3 regions of the Streptomyces sp. NPDC052301 genome follow, and region 1 is predicted to be linked to each of the others. Evidence: riboswitches for the same ligand, from Rfam matches in the RefSeq annotation. Region 1 holds a riboswitch; each other region holds the start of a gene.
What was found. A riboswitch is a leader RNA that binds a small molecule or an ion and turns the genes downstream of it on or off. The one in region 1 is predicted to bind cyclic di-AMP.

Region 2: it holds a riboswitch for cyclic di-AMP, as region 1 does, so the genes downstream of both, ACIHEJ_RS27420 (M23 family metallopeptidase) here and ACIHEJ_RS18190 (transglycosylase family protein) in region 1, are expected to answer to the same signal.
Region 3: it holds a riboswitch for cyclic di-AMP, as region 1 does, so the genes downstream of both, ACIHEJ_RS06780 (C40 family peptidase) here and ACIHEJ_RS18190 (transglycosylase family protein) in region 1, are expected to answer to the same signal.

What each region holds. Positions count from the first base shown of each region.
Region 1 covers NZ_JBIUBE010000006.1:105,566-108,828, reverse strand. Annotated here, with positions in the region: gene ACIHEJ_RS18200 (cytochrome P450) at 1-455, shown strand, start outside; gene ACIHEJ_RS18195 (transglycosylase family protein) at 603-1,649, shown strand; cyclic di-AMP (ydaO/yuaA leader) riboswitch at 1,847-2,019, shown strand; gene ACIHEJ_RS18190 (transglycosylase family protein) at 2,024-2,713, shown strand; gene eno (phosphopyruvate hydratase) at 3,051-3,263, shown strand, end outside.
Region 2 covers NZ_JBIUBE010000010.1:164,356-167,618, forward strand. Annotated here, with positions in the region: gene ACIHEJ_RS27415 (GntR family transcriptional regulator) at 166-852, opposite strand; gene ACIHEJ_RS27420 (M23 family metallopeptidase) at 1,064-1,819, opposite strand; cyclic di-AMP (ydaO/yuaA leader) riboswitch at 1,832-1,992, opposite strand; gene ACIHEJ_RS27425 (M16 family metallopeptidase) at 2,251-3,263, opposite strand, start outside.
Region 3 covers NZ_JBIUBE010000002.1:678,521-681,783, forward strand. Annotated here, with positions in the region: gene ACIHEJ_RS06770 (ATP-dependent Clp protease proteolytic subunit) at 1-292, shown strand, start outside; gene ACIHEJ_RS06775 (hypothetical protein) at 300-608, shown strand; cyclic di-AMP (ydaO/yuaA leader) riboswitch at 1,044-1,182, shown strand; gene ACIHEJ_RS06780 (C40 family peptidase) at 1,185-1,658, shown strand; gene ACIHEJ_RS06785 (LysE family translocator) at 1,666-2,283, opposite strand; gene ACIHEJ_RS06790 (LysR family transcriptional regulator) at 2,367-3,263, shown strand, end outside.

The DNA of each region.
Region 1 (3,263 bases):
AGGAGTCGCTGGCGCGGCAGGAGAGGGAGCTGCTGGAGACGGGCGTCGAGGAACTGCTCCGCTACGACGGCCCGGTGGAGCTGGCCACATGGCGGTTCGCCACCGAGCCGCTCGCCCTCGGCGGGCAGGACATCGCCCCCGGGGACCCGGTGCTCGTCGTCCTCGCGGCTGCCGACCGCGACCCGGCGCGGTTCGCCGACCCGGACGTCCTCGACCTCGGCCGTCGGGACAACCAGCACCTCGGGTACGGCCACGGCATCCACTACTGCCTCGGCGCGCCGCTCGCGCGGCTGGAGGGCCAGACCGCGCTCGCCACCCTGCTCACCCGCCTGCCCGACCTGCGGCTCGCCGTCGATCCGGCCGAGCTGCGCTGGCGCGGCGGCCTCATCATGCGGGGCCTGCGCACCCTGCCCGTGGAGTTCGCTCCGGCCCCCGACAGAGGGGTACGAGCGTAGACACGCCGGACGTTCAGCTCTGTGATCTTCACGTGATCTGTGCGGCATGAACTTGTGACAAGTGATCGTGTGCCGATACGTTCACCCATCAGCGCGGCGCAGGCATCATCCGTCGCGCCGTCCTGCCGTCGCACGAAAGGTTTCCGCATGCTCTCCGGGAACGGTCGTCACCGTCGCCCCCGTCAGGCTCCGGCACTCCTCGTCGCGGCCGGCGTGACCGGCTCCGCCATCGCCATCCCGCTCCTCGGCGCCGCGAGTGCCAACGCGGCCGACGGCACCACATGGGACAAGGTGGCCGAGTGCGAGAGCGGCGGCTCCTGGAGCGCCGACACCGGCAACGGCTACTACGGCGGTCTGCAGATCTCGCAGGCCGACTGGGACAAGTACGGCGGCACCCAGTACGCCGAGAGCGCCGACCGGGCCAGCCGGTCGCAGCAGATCGCCGTGGCCGAGAAGATCGTCGCCGACCAGGGCACCAAGCCCTGGGCGACCTGCGCCCTGCTCGCCGGGCTGACCTCGGACTCCGGGCCGGTCGACGTCGACACCGGCGTCGGGGGCTCCGGGGACACCGGCGGTGCCGGTGACTCCTCCGGCTCCGCCGGGAACTCCGACTCGTCCGGTCTGCCGGATCCGGGCTCCTCGTCCCCTTCCCGTTCCGACTCCAACTCCGGCTCCTCGCAGGGCTCCTCGCACTCCGAGGACTCCTCCGACTCGAGCGCCACGCCGACTCCCGGCCAGGGCGGGGACGCCGCCACGGACCCCGGCACCTCCAGCGGCTCGCACGGCACCGACACGCCCAAGTCCGACAAGTCCACCTCAAAGGGCACCGGGAACCCGCAGGGGGCCGAAAGCTCCCCCACGGTCGATCCCGGTAACGACGAATCGGACAATTCCCAGCAGCCCACCGGCTCCTGGAGTCTCGTCGACACCGGTGCTCTCGGCAGTGGTGGCCGCCACCGGGGCGAGAGTGCGGACGAAAGCGTGACAAACGGTCAGGAGGACCCCTCTTCTGGTCGTCACGCGTCCCGTCGGCCGGACACCTACACGGTCCGCGAGGGCGACTCCCTCGCCTCCATCGCCGACTCCCTTGACGTCGACGGCGGATGGCGCGCGCTCTACGCCCACAACAAGAAGGCCATCGGTGCCGACCCGGACCGTATCGCCGCCGGTCAGACCCTGGAAGTCGGGTCCTGATCGGGCGAAAAGCGGGGGGAGTTGACGTCCCACTTGGTCACTGATGTCCGGTTTGGTGAAAGTGTGGGATGAGTCTCAGAAGCCCTGATCGTCTTTGAATTTCCGTCGATCGCCTGTCTACGGTCGAGGCCGCTCGTCACCGCGAGCCCCGGCTGCCGCAACGCCGAATCCTGCCAGCGGCTGCCCGGGAACAGTCGTCGCGTCAAGCGCCGTAGGCAGGAGCGGGGGACCCAAGGTAGGCGCCGGGCCCAGCAGTTGAGCTGGTTCCGGCTAGGGGTGAAGCCGCGCCTCGCGAGAGCGGGAGCGCGGCCGGGCAACTCAACCGGCCCGAACCCGACAGCTCACCTCGCAGGCGTCGGTGAGGGGATCGATCCATGCTGTTTTCCGGCAAGGGCAAGCACCGTCGTCCGTCCAAGGCCGTCCGCGCCGTCGCGCTGGCCGGTGTCACCGGCGCCGCCGTCGCCGCCCCGCTGATGGCGGCCGGCAACGCCTCCGCCGCCACCGCCTCCGAGTGGGACGCGGTCGCCCGGTGCGAGTCCGGCGGCAACTGGTCCATCAACACCGGCAACGGCTACTACGGCGGTCTGCAGTTCTCCGCCTCCACCTGGGCCGCGTACGGCGGCACCGCCTACGCCCCGCGGGCCGACCAGGCCACCAAGGCGCAGCAGATCACCGTCGCCGAGAAGGTCCTCGCCGCGCAGGGCAAGGGTGCCTGGCCGGTCTGCGGCACGGGCCTGTCCGGCGCCGCCTACAACGGCTCCGCGCCCAGCACCTCCTCGAAGAGCACCGCGCCGAGCAGCACCACCCGCTCCACCGACCAGCAGGCCGCCACCCGCTCCACCGAGCGGACGGCCCCGTCGGCGAGCAAGACCGTCACCACCCCGACCGGCAAGAAGGTCAAGAAGGGCGACGGCGAGTACAAGGTGGTCAAGGGCGACACCCTCAGCACCATCGCCGTGAAGCACCACGTCCAGGGCGGCTGGAAGAAGCTCTTCGAGCTGAACAAGGACATCGTCGAGGACGCGAACCTCATCTACCCGGGCCAGCAGCTGCACCTGAAGTGACGAGCGGCCCACGGCCCTGCCCCGGGGCCCTCACGGCCTCGTCCCCCAACCTGGAGGCCTCGTGAGGGCCACCCCCGTCCCCCACGGGCTCCCCGCCCCGGCGCGTCTCCCCCGTACGCGCCGGGGCGGGGTTTTTGTTTGCCCATTCTTCAGCGGCGGCTCATCCGGGGGCCCCTTTGTTCCGTCCATGAACAATGGGTACCGTCTCTCTGTCCTTCCCTGTCCACGGGCCGGTCGGTCGGCTGGCCGATGGCCCTCGGACGGTTAGGCTCTAGTCGCAAGGCACCGCCGCAAGGCGCACCGCCCCGCACTTCCAGCGTCACATCCCAAGAAGGAGATGCTCGTGCCGTCCATCGACGTCGTCGTAGCCCGGGAAATCCTGGACTCCCGAGGCAACCCCACGGTCGAGGTCGAGGTCGGCCTCGACGACGGCAGCACGGGTCGTGCCGCCGTCCCGTCCGGCGCCTCCACCGGCGCCTTCGAGGCCATCGAGCTCCGCGACGGCGACCCGAACCGCTACCAGGGCAAGGGTGTCGAGAAGGCCGTCCTC
Region 2 (3,263 bases), on a different contig from region 1:
TCACCCTTTTCGGGTGGCGCGGCTTTCGCGTATTCACGCCCGTCGGTGAATTAAGCACGGACGGGCAGGCCGACAGAGCCTGCGGTCACCGAATTCACGGCAGCAGGAAAAGGGCGGCGAAATATCCGGCCGCCGAATACCTTCTCTTTGTATACGGTGCCGGTGTTAATGCCGCCCACCCGACGTGTTTACGGCGTGTTGCGAAGTCCTCACACGCTCCGCGGCCCGGCGGAAGCGCAGCCGGTGCGCGGCCGCCGCCCGCTCGGTGTGCACGGCCGTGACCGCCCGCGCGCGCTCGCCGTCGCCGCGCGCCACCGCGTCCACGATCGCGCCGTGCTCCGCCCAGGACTCCACGGGGCTCGGCGGCGCCTCCACCGCGTACATCCAGGCGATCTTGTGACGCAGTTGGGTGAGCATCGCTGTCAGCGACGGGCTGCCGGAGGCCTGGGCGAGCGTCTCGTGGAACCAGCCGCCCAGCGCCCGCAGATCGGCGCTGTTGCCGCTCCTGGCGCGCTCCTGGCCGAGCCGGACCAGTCCGCGCAGCACCTTCAGATGGGCCTCGGTGCGCCGTTGCGCGGCCCGGGCGGCACCGAGCGGCTCCAGGAGCAGGCGCATCTCCATCAGGTCGGCGGCCTCGTGCTCGGTCGGCTCGGCCACGCACGCGCCCGCGTGCCGGCGGGTCACCACGAAGCCCTCGGCCTCCAGGGTGCGCAGGGCCTCGCGGACGGGGACGCGTGAGACGCCGTAGCGACGGGCCAGGACTTCCTCGGTGAGGCGGCTGCCGCGCTCATGGACACCGGCGACGATGTCGTCCCGGATCGCCGTGCACACCGAGTGCGCCGGAATACGCATGACCGACCTCCGCCTTAATCCCCGTGAAACGTCGACGATGGACGCGTGTTCTGTGACTCTATTGCAATGAGCCGGAATTTCCGACGGCGGGCCGTAATCCATGGATATTTTTTGGACACCGGGCCTGACGGAGAGGGCGAAAATACGGCGGAAGCCCCGGCTCGGTGAGCCGGGGCTTCGGAGAGGTACAGGCGGATCGCCGTCCGGTCGGTCAGACGTTCACACCGTGCTTGCGGAGGTAGGCGACGGGGTCGACGTCGGAGCCGTAGTCGGGCGTCGTACGCGCCTCGAAGTGCAGGTGCGGGCCGGTGACGTTGCCGGTCGCGCCGGACAGGCCGATCTGCTGGCCGGGGGTGACCTGCTGGCCCACCGTGACGCCGATGGAGGACAGGTGGCCGTACTGGGTGTACATGCCGTCGGCCATCCGGATCACGATCTGGTTGCCGTACGCGCCGCCCCAGCCCGTGGAGACGACGGTGCCGGTGCCGACCGCATGGACGGCCGTGCCGCTGGCGGCGTGGAAGTCGATGCCCGTGTGGTGGCCGGAGGACCACAGGGAGCTGCTGGCCTCGTAGCCGGTGGAGACGTAGGAGTGCGCTATCGGCGGGACGAAGGTGTTCAGCCGCTTGCGCTCGGCCTCGCGGGCGGCACGGACCCGGGCCTCGCGCTCCTGCTTGGCCTTCTCGGCGGCGGCCTTGGCGGCGGCCTCCTCGGCGGCCTTCTGCTCGGCGGCCTGCTTCTGGGCGGCGGCCTGCGCGTCGATGTGCTCGGCGATGTTGTCGCTCACGGTGAGCACCGGGGTGAGGCCGGTCTGCTCCGCGGAGTTCTCGGCGGCGAGGGCCGGGGAGGCGGCGAGGGTGCCGATGACACCGGTGGTGGTGAGGGCTGCGACACCGGCCGCCTGAGCGGTGGTGCGCTTGACCCGACCGGGCTTGCGGTGCTTCCCGGTGGCGCACATGAACGCCATGAAGTGGCTGGTCCTTTCCTTCCCTCTCGCCTACCGGGTTAGCTGACGGGTTCGGAGCAGGAAGGTCTCCTACGGGCTCCCCCGCTTCCGCGCGGGCGCCCGATTCACCCCAGGGACGGTGGGTCCCCGGCTCCCCTGGCTCGCGCCGTACGGGGACTCGGCGATGACTGTCCGGTGCCGCGGGTGCGGCGCACTGCCTGACGAACAGCCCGGACGACGCTAAGCGGGGCGGCTCTCGGACCTCAAACGCAACGGGTGTTTTGTAGCGCATCCCACAGCACAGACAGGCAACCTCCGCCTCAAATCGGGCATCTGAGGAAGCGAGTGGAACGACAAGGGCCCTGACGACCCGTAGGTCGTCAGGGCCCACGCGCGCGTACGGCGTGTGCGTGCGTGCCGCCGTGCCTGTCGCTGCCCGGCGGTCACGAACGCTACTCGGCGGCCACGACGGTGACTTCGCCGATGCCGAGGGCCTCGACCGGCGCCTTGATCTGGGCTGCGTCACCGACGAGGACGGTCACCAGGCGGTCCACCGGGAAGGCGTTCACCACTGCCGCGGTGGCCTCGACGGTGCCCGTCGCCGCCAGCTGCTGGTACAGCGTCGCCTGGAAGTCGTCGGGCAGGTGCTGCTCGACCTGGTCGGCCAGGGTGCTCGCGACGGCCGCCGCGGTCTCGTACTTGAGCGGCGCCACGCCGACCAGGTTCTGCACGGCGACGTCCCGCTCGGCGTCGGTCAGTCCCTCCGCCGCGAGGGTGCGGAGCACCTTCCACAGGTCGTCCAGCGCGGGGCCGGTGTTCGGGGTGTCCACGGAGCCGCTGATGGCGAGCATCGAGGCGCCGGTGCCGTCCGGGGCGGACCGCATGACCTGCCCGAACGCGCGCACGCCGTAGGTGTAGCCCTTCTCCTCGCGCAGCACGCGGTCCAGGCGGGAGGTGAGGGTGCCGCCGAGACAGTAGGTGCCGAGCACCTGGGCGGGCCACACGCGGTCGTGCCGGTCCGGCCCGACCCGGCCGATGAGCAGCTGCGTCTGGACGGCGCCGGGACGGTCCACGACGACCACGCGCCCGGTGTCGTCGGCGGTCACCGGCGGCACGGGACGGGGCTCGCCCGGGGTGCCGGTCCAGGCGCCCAGGGTGTCGCCGAGCAGCTCGTCCAGGTCGATCCCGGTGAGGTCGCCGACCACGACCACCGTGCCCGTGGCGGGGCGGACGTACCGGTCGTAGAAGGCGCGTACGGCGGCGGCGTCGATCTTCTCGACGGTCTCCTCGGTGCCCTGGCGCGGGCGCGACATGCGCGAGGCCGCCGGGAACAGCTCCTTGGAGAGCTCCTTGGCGGCACGGCGGGAGGGGTTGGCCAGCTCGTGCGGGATCTCGTCCAGACGGTTGCGGACCAGCCGCTCGACCTCGCTCTCGGCGAAGGCGGGTGCGCGCAGCGCGTCGGCGA
Region 3 (3,263 bases), on a different contig from region 1:
GGGCAAGCGGTTCGCCCTGCCCGGCGCACGCATGGTGATCGAACAGCCCCAGCTGCCGGAGCCGGTGGAGGGCCAGCCCAGCGACCTGGTCATCCAGGCCGCGGAGTTGGTCCGCACCCGCACCCTGACCGAGGAGATGCTGGTGCGGCACACCGGGCGCACGGCGGACCAGGTGCACGGCGATCTGGAGCGTGACCTGGTCCTGGACGCGTCCGGCGCGCTGTCCTACGGCCTGGTGGACGGCGTCGTGCCCAGCCGCCGGAGCGTGCCCGGCGCGCGGGACGCGAGGTGAGCCGCCGATGCTGCCACCCGAGCTGCCCCCGCTGCCCGCTCTGACCCGTGCCGAGGGGGAACTGATCGACCGTTACCTGGAGGCCGCCGACCTGCTGGGCCGCATCAATCCGGCCCGGCACGGGGACACCTATGCCGGCCTGCGCGCGGCCCAGGCCCTGGTGCGCAAGGCGGCAGAGCTGCGTGACGCGCTCGCGCTGATGCACCGTCGGGGCGAGACGGAGCTGCACGGCGACACGCTGGCACGGGCGTTGCGGGTGCTGGACGGGGAACGCCGGACCGCGCGCGTCGCGCTCCCGCCGGACTGCGTCGGCTGATCCGGACGCCGCTCCGGCCCGGGGGGTCCGCCGCGTCGACACGAACCGTTCGGGCCGGACACGAAACGGCCCGAACGGCGTACCGCCGACCGGTGTACTTCCAGATCGTTTTCCGGGCCTCCCGAGTTGCGCTCCGCGCCGTTCCGAGATCCGCGAATCGTGGTTCCGCCCCAGGTCCGGGGCTACGACCGGCATCTGACGGCGACTCGAACACAGCCCTGTCCACCCGAACGGGTGAGTGGTGAGTAACGCCACAAATCCCCGGTTCCGTTGGGATTTTCGGACAGCTGTAGGTGAAGATCCCTGTCTGACGACAAGCCCCCGCCACAACGGCGGGGCGATCCGGGCGGACGCCGAGTCCTGCCGCCGCTCGGATAACCGGTCGACAGGAGTGGATCGGCAGGAGTGGAGGACCCAGGCAAGACGGGTCGCCGGCACGGATGTTCGTCTGCTCGTGGCAGACGGGCGGAGGTTCCGAGCGATCCTTGGGGTGAAGCCGCGGCAACGCGGCCGGGCAACTTCGCCAGCCCGAATCCGACAGGTCATCCTTCACAGGCGGCTGACGAAGGGTTGCGCATGACTGCGCTCAATCGTGTCCCGTCGCTCATGGCCCGGGCCGGTACGGCCTCGGCCCTCACCCTGGCCGCCGTGGGCGGCTCCATCGCGGTCCCGGGCCTCGCCACCGACGCCTCGGCCGCGACGCTCGCGACGAAAGCACTCCAGGTCGCGGCCTCCAAGAAGGGGTCGCCGTACCAGTACGGAGCCACCGGACCGCGCCGGTTCGACTGCTCGGGACTGACGCTCTACTCGTTCAAGAAGGCGGGCAAGACCCTGCCGCGTACCGCAGCCCAGCAGTACAACAAGACGCACCACATCTCCTCCGGCCACCGCAAGGCCGGTGACCTGGTCTTCTTCCACTCGGGTTCCAGCGTCTACCACGTCGGCATCTACGCCGGCCACAACAAGATCTGGCACGCCCCGAGGACCGGTTCCGTGGTCAGGCTCGAGAAGATCTGGACCAAGAGCGTCTGGTACGGCCGGGTCAGCTGACCCGGCGTCAGGCCAGGAGCGGCTCCAGCAGCAGGGCCGCGCCCAGCGCCGTCAGCGCCACCCCGGTGCCCGCCTGGAGCCCACGGGCGGCCCGGGGCCGGCGCAGCCATCCGCCGAGCCGGTCCACCAGCAGGGCGACCGCCTGGAACCACGCCAGGGCCAGCGCGCACACGATCAGCGCGAGCAGCAGCGTCCGGGGCAGCGCATGGCTCCCCGCGGGCACGAACTGCGGCAGCAGGCTGAGGAAGGTCAGCGAGGCCTTGGGGTTGAGTACGTTGGTGACGAAGCCCTGCCGCAGCGGGTGCGCGGTCGCGGCCGCGCTCTCCTCGGGCGTCCGGGCGGGCCGCCGCAGCGCCCACAGGGTGCGCACCCCGAGCTGCAGCACATAGGCGCCGCCCAGCAGCTGCAGCGCCCGGAACAGCGCGGGCACGGCCACCAGCACGGCCGCGACCCCGGCCACCGCCAGGGTGGTGTGCACCAGGAGGCCGCCCGCGATCCCGAGCCCGCAGACCGCGCCGGCCCGCCGGGAGACCAGCGCGTTGCGGACCACGACGGTGAAGTCGGCGCCCGGCATGGCGACGAGTCCTGCGGCGATCCCGGTGAAGGCGATGAGCTGTCCGTCCATGCGACCAGCCTGCCGCGAGGGAGCCTTCACCAGGTATTTCGAATCATCTACGTGAGCCTTAAGCATTGCTTTAGGCTGATGCCATGTACGACCCCACCCGGCTGGCCGCACTGGTGGCCGTCGCGGAGGCCGGCTCCATCACCCGGGCCGCCGACCGGCTCGGCTACACCCCGCCCGCGCTCTCCCAGCAGTTGGCGAAGCTGGAGCGGGAGGCGGGCACCGCGCTGCTCGTCCGCCACCACCGCGGGGCCCGGCTGACCGAGGCGGGCGAGGTGCTGGTGGCGCGGGCCCGCCGGGTGCTCGACGAACTGGCGCAGGCCCGGCACGAGCTGTCCCGGCTCACCGGACTCAGCGGCGGCGCGCTGCGGCTCGGGACCTTTCCGACGGCGGGGGTGCATCTGCTGCCGCCGGCGCTGAGCGCGTTCCGCCGGGCACATCCGGACGTGACGCTGTCGGTGGCGGACTACGACCCGCCGTCCGGGGTCACCGCGGTGGCGGCAGGCGAGGTGGACCTGGCGCTGACGCACACCTACCACCCGGCCGAGCCCGTCCCGGTGCCGTCCTCCGTGCGTCTGGAGCCGGTGCTGGTGGAGGAGCTGGTGCTGGTGACCGCTCCCGGGCACGCGCTGAGCACGTCGTCGTCCCGGCTGCCGCCGGCGGAGCTGGCCGGGCAGCCGCTGATCAGCATGGCGCCGCGGCATCCGGCCCGGCGGGAGATCGAGGCGCTGCTCGCCGCGTCGGGCGCCACACCGGCGCTGCTGGTGCCGACTCCCGGGTACGCGGTGGTGTGCGCGCTCGTCAGCGCGGGCCTCGGGGTGGCGGTCGTACCGGAGATGGTGGCGCGGACGGCGGCCACCCCGGTCGCTGTGCGGCCGTTGGACGCGGACCTGCGCCGGACGATCTCGGTGGCCCACCGCGCGGACGAGGCGGCCCCGGCGGCGGATGCGTTCCGGGCTCTGCTGCGGGGGGCCTTCGGGCGG